DNA from 2 places in the Protofrankia sp. Cr1 genome. Region 2 is predicted to be linked to the other one. Evidence: predicted binding sites of a transcription regulator. Region 2 holds the regulator's gene; the other holds the start of a gene.
What was found. Region 2 encodes LexA, which represses DNA repair genes until DNA is damaged. Its sites were predicted from a motif close to CGAACNNNNGTTCG; they were not measured.

Region 1: a site for LexA is predicted at 3,125-3,138, ahead of recA (recombinase RecA). Genes of this name have one in related genera too.

Annotation. Positions count from the first base shown of each region.
Region 1 covers NZ_CAUVXO010000005.1:7,857-12,447, reverse strand. Annotated here, with positions in the region: gene U9980_RS01365 (DEAD/DEAH box helicase) at 1-2,861, opposite strand, end outside; gene U9980_RS01360 (DUF3046 domain-containing protein) at 2,901-3,095, shown strand; gene recA (recombinase RecA) at 3,324-4,361, shown strand; gene U9980_RS01350 (regulatory protein RecX) at 4,385-4,591, shown strand, end outside.
Region 2 covers NZ_CAUVXO010000016.1:26,184-30,943, forward strand. Annotated here, with positions in the region: gene U9980_RS03255 (vitamin B12-dependent ribonucleotide reductase) at 1-2,070, opposite strand, end outside; gene nrdR (transcriptional regulator NrdR) at 2,156-2,605, opposite strand; gene U9980_RS03265 (LysM peptidoglycan-binding domain-containing protein) at 2,715-2,969, opposite strand; gene lexA (transcriptional repressor LexA) at 3,287-4,060, shown strand; partial or broken gene miaA (tRNA (adenosine(37)-N6)-dimethylallyltransferase MiaA) at 4,063-4,760, shown strand, end outside.

The DNA.
Region 1 (4,591 bases), on a different contig from region 2:
ACCGGTACGCCGAGGGCGTCGCGCAGTCGTCCGGCGTCCTCGATCGCCACCCAACGTTGCGTACCAGCGATGCGCACCCGCAGCGCGCGGTGTGTGTCGGCAAGTTCGGCGAGCCAGGCCGTGGTTGCTCCCCGAGCCAGTGCCTGCGCGGTGGTGAGGTCGCCGACCACCCGCAGCAGATCGGCTGTGCCCTCGACGTCGTGCGCGCGGCGGTCGGGCGCCAGCTGTTGGAGCTCGGCCTCGAGCTGTGCCAGCACAGCCGTGTCGATCAGTTCGCGCAGATCCGCCTGACCGAGCAGCTGCGCGAGCAGGGAACTGTCCAACGCCAGTACCTGGGCCCGGCGTTCGGCCAGTGGCGTGTCACCGGCGTACATGAACGCGGCGACATAGCCGAACAGCATCGAACGGGCGAAGGGCGACGGCGTGGCGGTCTCGACCTCCACCACACGCATGGTTCGTGACGCCACGTCACGCATCAGCCCCGTCAGCGCGGGGACGTCGAAGACGTCCTGCAGGCATTCCCGCATGGTCTCCAGCACGATCGGGAAGTTGTCGAAGCGTGCCGTCACCGCCAGCAGATGGGCGCTGCGCTGGCGCTGCTGCCACAGTGGCGTTCGCCGGCCCGGGGTACGTCGGGGCAGCAGCAGCGCCCGGGCGGCACACTCGCGGAACCGACTCGCGAACAGCGCGCTCGTGCTGACCTCCGTGCGGACCACCGCGTCGATCTCGTCCGGGTCGAACACGACGACGTCGGCGGTGGGAGCGATGTCGGCGTCGGGTACCCGCGCCACGATGCCGTCGTCGGAGTGCATGATCTGTACTTCGGTGCCGTAACGGTCGCGTAGGCGTGCCCCGATGGCCAGCGCCCACGGCGCGTTCACCAGGGCGCCGAACGGAGCGTGAACCGCCAGCCGCCAGTCACCTAGCTCGTCGCGAAAGCGTTCGACGACGATCGTCCGGTCGTCCGGCAGGTGACCGGTTGCCTCCTGCTGCTCGACGAGGTAGGCGAGCAGGTTGTCGGTGGCCCACTCGTCGAGACCCGCCGCCTGGATGCGTTGGCGCGCACCTGCGGGCCCGAGACGGGCGAGTTCCCGGGTGAACGCGCCGAGCGCGCGACCCAGCTCGGCCGGCCGCCCGGGTGTGTCGCCGTGCCAGAACGGCAGCCGCCCCGGCTGTCCCGGCGCCGGGGTCACCAGCACCCGATCAGGGGTGATCTCCTCGATGCGCCAACTGGACGAGCCGAGCAGGACGACGTCACCGACCCGCGACTCGTAGACCATCTCCTCGTCCAGCTCGCCCACCCGGCTTGCCTTCTCGCCGACGAGGAAGACACCGAACAGACCCCGGTCGGGGATGGTGCCTCCGCTGGTGACCGCGAGACGACCGGAACCGGGCCGGCCGGTGAGCGTGCCGGTGGCGCGGTCCCAGACGACTCGCGGGCGCAGTTCGGCGAAGTCGTCGGAGGGGTATCGACCGGCGAGCATGTCCAGGACGGCATCCAACATCGCCGGTGGCAGGGTCGCGAACGGCGCGGCGCGCCGGACCAGCGCGGCCAGGTCGTCGACCGACCACGGTTCCATGGCGACCATCGCCACGATCTGCTGGGCCAGGACGTCGAGTGGGTTGCGTCGGTAGCGCAGCTCCTCGATCGCACCGTCGCGCATCCGTTCGGCCACGACGGCGCACTCGGGGAGGTCGCCACGGTGCCGGGGCACAATCACCCCGCGGCTGACGGCTCCGACCTGGTGCCCGCCGCGCCCAACCCGCTGCATGCCCGCGGCGACGCTGGGTGGCGACTCGACCTGGATGACGAGGTCCACCGCTCCCATGTCGATGCCGAGCTCCAGACTGGAGGTGGCCACCACCGCGGCCAGCCGGCCGGCCTTCAGATCGTCCTCGATGAGCGCCCGTTGTTCCCGGCTGACGCTGCCGTGATGGGCCCGGGCCAGCGGCTGATCGGTGTGCGTGCGCGCGGTGTACGCCTCGTTCAGGTGGGCGCACAGTCGTTCGGCGAGGCGCCGCGAATTGGCGAAGACGATCGTCGAGCGGTGCGCGAGTACAAGATCGAGGATGCGTTCCTCCACGGCGGCGGGACTGTCCGCAAGGCTGGTCATGTCCGCCACCGGTACGACCACGTCGATCTGCAGCGTCTTGTCGGCCGGTGGGCATACGACCGTGACCTGGCCAGCCCCGCCGAGCAGGCGCGCGACCTCCTCGATCGGGCGAACGGTCGCCGACAGGCCCACCCGCTGGGCGGGGCGTTCCAACAGCGCGTCGAGGCGTTCCAGGCTGAGCGCGAGGTGCGCGCCGCGTTTGGTGCCGGCCACGGCGTGCACCTCGTCCACGATCACTGTTTCCACCGCGCGCAGCGACTCGCGGGCCTGGCTGGTCAGGATCAGAAACAACGACTCGGGCGTGGTGATGAGCACATCCGGTGGTAGCCGGCCAAGGGCCCGCCGTTCGCCGGCCGGCGTGTCGCCTGACCGAATACCGACCCGTACGTCGGGCTCGGGCAGGCCCAGGCGTGCCGCGGCCGCCCGGATGCCGGCGAGCGGGGCGCGCAGATTACGTTCGATGTCCACGGCCAGCGCCTTGAGCGGGCTCACGTACAGCACGCGGCACCGTCGGGACGGTTCGGCGCTCGGACCGGTGCCCGGACCGGCGCGGACGAGCCGGTCCAACGACCACAGAAACGCCGCGAGCGTCTTGCCCGACCCGGTCGGCGCGACGACCAGGACGTTGGCTGCGTCACCGATCGCCTGCCAGGCACCCACCTGCGCGGGCGTGGGCGCAGGGAACACGGCGGCGAACCAGGCCCGGGTGGGCTCGCAGAACCGCGCGAGGGGGGATCGGGTGGACATGTTCCGAGTCTGCCTCGCCGGTCCGACACACTGGGGAGCGTGCGACTGACCGAGTTCTGGGCGCGGATGAACAAGCAGTTCGGTTCCGGGTACGCGGAATCGGTCGCCCGTGACCATGTGGTGGCCCGGCTCGGCGGGGTGACGGTGTCCGACGCCCTGGCTCGCGGCGACGATGTCAAGGATGTCTGGCGGGCTGTGTGTGACGACTTCGAGGTACCCGCGCGCGACCGTTGACCGGATTTGCGGCGTGTCGCCCGCGTGGTCGAACGAATGTTCGTCTACTGTGGATGGCGAGCGCCCAGGTCTGCTGCGGTCGCCGGTGACGGGAGGAGGGGCATGATCGTTTCATCCTCGACTGGTCGGTTGTCCACAGGTCCGGCCCGGCGCTCGAAACTGTCGGACCTGCCCCCTACCGTCACCAACGTGGCCAAGACTCGACGACCTCAGCCTGGAGTGACTCCCATGGCAGGACTCGACCGTGAGAAGGCGTTGGAGAACGCCCTCGCACAGATCGACAAGCAGTTCGGCAAGGGCTCGGTTATGCGGCTCGGCGACGAAACCCGCCCACCGGTCCAGGTCATCCCGACCGGTTCCATCGCGTTGGATGTGGCACTCGGCATCGGTGGGCTGCCACGAGGGCGGGTAGTGGAGATCTACGGCCCGGAATCGTCCGGTAAGACGACGGTTGCCCTCCACGCGGTCGCCAACGCCCAGGCGGCCGGCGGGATCGCCGCCTTCATCGACGCCGAGCACGCACTCGACCCTGACTACGCGGGCAAGCTCGGGGTCGACACCGATGCGCTGCTGGTCTCCCAGCCCGACACCGGTGAGCAGGCGCTGGAGATTGCGGACATGCTCATCCGATCCGGGGCGATCGACATCATCGTCATCGACTCGGTGGCCGCTCTCGTGCCCAGGGCCGAGATCGAAGGTGAGATGGGCGACAGTCATGTCGGCCTCCAGGCCAGGCTGATGTCCCAGGCGCTGCGCAAGCTGACCGGTGCTCTTTCGAACACGGGCACCACCGCCGTCTTCATCAACCAGCTCCGCGAGAAGGTCGGCGTCATGTTCGGTTCGCCCGAGACGACCACGGGTGGTAAGGCGCTGAAATTCTATGCCTCAGTACGGCTGGATGTCCGTCGTATCGAGACTCTGAAGGACGGTGCGGATGCCGTGGGTAACCGCACTCGGGTGAAAGTCGTGAAGAACAAGATGGCGCCTCCGTTCCGGACGGCGGAGTTCGACATCGTTTATGGCGCTGGCATAAGCCGTGAGGGTTCCCTGATCGACATGGGGGTCGAGCACGGGATCATCCGCAAGTCCGGAGCCTGGTACACCTACGACGGCGATCAGTTGGGTCAGGGTAAGGAGAACGCTCGATCCTTCATGCGTGACAACCCCGACATCGCCAACGAGATCGAGAAGAGGATCAAGGAAACTCTCGGCCTGGTGCCGTCGATCGACGCCGATCAGCCATCCCCACCGGCGGTTGATCTCTGACTGGCGGAAGGCGTTGATCGGTGATGCCGCTGTCGGATCGTAGCCGAGAAGAGGGCACGGACCCGGTGGAGCGGGCACGGGAGATATGCCTGCGCCAGCTTGAAGCCCGCCCACGAAGCCGCGCGGAACTGGCCGCCACGCTGGATCGCCGCGGAGTTGATCCAGAAACGGCGGAGATTGTGCTGAACCGTCTGGTCGCGGTGGGTCTGGTGGACGACAAGGCGTTCGCC
Region 2 (4,760 bases):
GCGGTAGATGGCCAGAGCCTTCAGCCCAAGCCGCCAACCCTCCAGATAGATCCCCTTGACATCCTCGACGGTCGCAGCCGCCGGCATGTTGACGGTCTTCGAAATGGCTCCGGACAGGAATGGCTGGACTGCCGCCATCATCCGGATGTGTCCCATCGGGCTGATCGCCCGTTCGCCGATCGCGCAGTCGAAGACCTCGTAATGCTCATGACGCAGGCCCGGCGCGTCGATGACATGGCCGTGCTCGGCTACGTACTCGACGATCGCCTCAACCGTCTCGTCGGGGTAGCCAAGCGCCCGCAGCGCGGCGGGAACCGTCTGGTTGACGATCCGCATGCTGGATCCGCCCACCATCTTCTTCATCTTCACCAGTGCGAGGTCGGGTTCGATGCCGGTGGTGTCGCAGTCCATCGCCAACCCGATCGTGCCGGTCGGGGCGAGCAGACTGACCTGCGCATTGCGCCACCCGTGCTTCTCGCCCACGGCGTGCCCGCGGGCCCATTCGCTGGCGGCCAGGGCGAGTATCCGGGCATCGTCCGCTCCGACCGTGCGGACCGTGTCGGCCGCGGCCGCGTGCTTACGGATCACCCGGCGATGGGCGTGGGCGTTGGCCGCGAAACCGTCGTAGGCCCCGACCGTGCCGGCGAGCTGCGCGGAGCGTCGGTAGGCCACGGCCGTCATCAGCGCGGTGATCGCGGCCGCCATCGCCCGGCCTCCCTCGGAGTCGTACGCGCGTCCCGTCGCCATGAGAAGCGCGCCGAGGTTGGCGTAGCCGATCCCGAGCTGGCGGAACGTCCGGGTCACCCGGGTGATCTCCGGGGTCGGGAAGTCAGCGAAACAGATCGAGATGTCCATCGCGGTGATGACCAGCTCGATGGCGGCGATGAACGCCTCACCGTCGAAGGTCAAATCGTCGCGCAGGAACCGCATCAGGTTCAGCGAGGCCAGGTTGCAACTGGAGTTGTCCAGGTGCACGTACTCACTGCACGGGTTGCTGGCACTGATCCGGCCGGAGTCCGGGCAGGTGTGCCAGTCATTGATCGTGTCGTCGTACTGGATCCCCGGATCCGCGCAGTCCCACGCGGCGTGCGCGATCGTATGGAACAGCGACCGCGCCGGGATGGTCTCGATGATCCGTCCGTCGATCCGGGCCCGCAGGTGGAAGTCGGTGTCGTCGACGACCGCCCGCATGAACTCGTCCGTCACCCGGACCGAGTTGTTGGCGTTCTGGTACTGCACCGAGACGATGTCGCGGCCGCCGAGATCCATGTCGAAGCCGGCATCCCGCAATGCCCGGATCTTGCTTTCCTCACGTGCCTTGCTCTCGACGAAGTCGACGATGTCTGGATGGTCGACGTCGAGCACAACCATCTTCGCGGCCCGTCGGGTCGCACCACCCGACTTGATCGTCCCAGCCGAGGCGTCGGCTCCGCGCATGAAACTCACCGGTCCGGACGCGGTGCCGCCCGAGGACAACAGTTCCTTGGACGAGCGGATGCGCGACAGGTTCAGCCCGGCACCCGACCCGCCCTTGAAAATCAGACCCTCTTCCCGGTACCAGTTGAGAATCGACTCCATCGTGTCGTCGACCGCGAGGATGAAACAGGCTGAGACCTGTTGCGGCGCCGCGGTGCCCACGTTGAACCACACGGGACTGTTGAAGCTGAAGACCTGGTGCAGCAGCATCCACGCCAGTTCATGCTCGAAGACCTCGGCGTCGGCCTCCGAGGCGAAGTACCCGTTCTCCAACCCGGCCGCCGCGTAGGTGCGCACGACCCGGTCGATGAGCTGGCGCAGGGACCATTCGCGGGTGGCGCTGCCCAACGCACCACGGAAGTACTTGCTCGTGACGATGTTCGTGGCGTTCACCGACCAGAAGTCGGGGAACTCCACCCCGCGCTGCTCGAAGTTGACCGAACCGTCCCGCCAGTTGGTCATGACGACGTCCCGCAGCTCCCAGGTGACCTCGTCGTAGGGATGCACGCCGGGCGACGTGTGGACACGTCCGACCGTCAGGCCGCTGGTCTTACCAGCGGGCCGGCTCGACTTCGTGCCACGGGTCTCGGTCATGGCGCTCCTCGTCTGGCGGGTACGGCGTCTGGCGGGTACGGCGTCTGGCGGGTACGGCAGGGACGACAACTCGCCGACCCGTGAACTATCTGGCCTGCGCCCGAAGGCCCGCGATCGCGGTCTCGAAGTCCGCCAGGGACTCGAAGGCCAGATACACCGAGGCGAACCTCAGGTAGGCGACCTCGTCAAGAACTTGCAGTGGGCCGAGAATCGCCCGGCCGATCTCGTCCGAGGGAATCTCGGCCGCTCCCGACGCACGCAACCTGTCCTCGACCAGCTGAGCGAGCTGGGCCAGCGCATCGGCCTCAACCGGTCGGCCCTGACATGCCCGGCGCACACCCGCGACCACCTTCGCGCGGCTGAACGGCTCGGTCACACCGCTGCGCTTAATCACCCTCAGCGATGCCTCCTCGATCGTCGTGAACCGACGGCCGCAGGACGAACATGATCGCCTACGGCGGATCGCGGCACCTTCCTCAGCCTCGCGGCTGTCGACAACCCTGCTGTCCGGGTGTCGACAGAACGGGCATCGCACGGACGATCCCCCAAGATCTTGACGACTTACAACTCCGCAACTACCACATGTTGTGGTTAACCATAGGGCTCACCACCATGAACTGGCAAACCGTCGGCGCGTCCGACGGTCACGGCAGGCGAAGCGCCTGCCCGGGAACAAGATCGGTGGTGGCAAGCTGATTCATACCGGCCAGCCGCGCCACGATCACCCGAGTGTCACCCTCAGGAGCCAGCGCACGCGCTATGCCCCATAAGGTCTCTCCGGACCGGACCACGTGAACACGACTGGAACCCGCACCGCCGCGCGGTGCGGCCAACGATGTGACCCGCGCGAGGGACAAGATCAGACAGAAGGCAATCGCGACGAGCGCAACCAGGACCATCCGGCCTCGCCGGGTCAATCTCAGTGGAGGCAGCGCCGGCCGCTCCACCACGCACCCCTTCAACACACCCCTTCACCCCTTGAGATCACGAACTACGAACAGCCGTTCGATCGAACGTCTGATCGAGTTTGTACCTCATGACTCCGACAGAATCGCCACGACACGCTCGAACAGACGTTTGAAAAATCCGGTCGCTGCGGTTACGGTCGTACCGATGAGATGTCGGTCGTGGCCACCGGCTCCGGTTCCTGGCGAAAACACCAGGTCTACCGGGAGCGGAGTCTGTCACGACCGCAAAACGAAGGAGAACGGCAGGTATGACCACCGACCCCAACCGCACCCGACGTGGCCGGCCACCGCGCGGTACCGTGCGCGACCTGCCGGATGGGCCGGCGGACGCGTCGGGCCTGACCCCCCGCCAACGCAAGGTGTTGGAGGTGATCCGCAATGCCGTCGAACGCCGCGGATATCCGCCCAGTGTCCGCGAGATCGGCGAAGCGGTCGGGCTCACCAGCACGAGCAGCGTCGCGCATCAGCTCAAGATGCTGGAGGAGAAGGGCTTCCTGCGCCGTGACCCCCACCGTCCGCGGGCCATGGAAGTGCTCTCAGCGGACGCGCCGGTACGGCCGACGGCACGCGACAGCCTTCACCTCGGGCCGCCACTGGCCCTGACGGCCGACACCGGGGAGTCCACCGCCGCGCCGGAAGCCCGCCGTGAAGCGGCCTACGTGCCCGTCCTCGGTCGTATCGCGGCGGGTGGGCCGATCCTTGCCGAGCAGGCGGTGGAGGACATCTTCCCGCTTCCCCGTGAGATCGTCGGCGAGGGCACGCTGTTCATGCTGAGAGTTGTCGGAGACTCCATGGTCAATGCCGCGATCTGCGACGGGGACTGGGTGGTCGTCCGCCAGCAGCCGGTCGCGGACAACGGCGAGATAGTCGCCGCGATGATCGACGGCGAGGCAACGGTCAAGACGTTGCGTCACCGTGACGGCCACGCATGGCTCCAGCCGCAGAACCCGGCCTATGCCGAAATTCCGGGCGACGAAGCGTCGATCCTCGGTCGGATCGTCGCGGTCCTACGCCGGGTCTGAACATGGATGGTTGTGCCGACCGGGACAGGGCCGACCGCAAGCAGGCCGGGCGAGTGGTGGCGGTCGTCGGTCCGACCGCGGCCGGCAAGAGCGAGCTCGCGATCGATCTCGCCGCCACCCTCGGCGGTGAGATCGTCAATGCCGACTCCATGCAGCTCTACCGCGGCATGGACATCGGCACAGCCAAAGTGCCGCCACGGGATCGCAAGGGCATCCCGCACCATCTGCTTGACGTCTGGGACGTCACCCACACCGCCGACGTGGCGTCGTACCAGGCAAGGGCACGAACAGTCATCGACAATCTTCTGCTTGCCGGTCGGACCCCGGTACTCGTCGGCGGCTCCGGGCTCTATATCAGGGCTGTCATCGACGACCTCAGGTTTCCCGGCACCGACCCGGCGGTGCGAGCACGCCTTGAACGGGAGCTGTCCGAACGTGGGGCTGCCGCGTTACACGCCGACCTGACCGCACGCGCGCCGCAGGCAGCTGCGGCCATACTGGTCGGCAACGGTCGTCGCATCGTGCGCGCGCTGGAAGTGGTGGAGCTCACCGGCGGCTTCACCGCCTCCCTACCGGAGCACCGCGCGGTCTATGACGTTGTTCAGATCGGTCTCGATCATCCCCAGCTCGATGCCCGGGTCGCCGACCGCGTGGCGGAGATGTGGGCTGCCGGCATGGTCGAGGAGGTCCGGACGCTCGC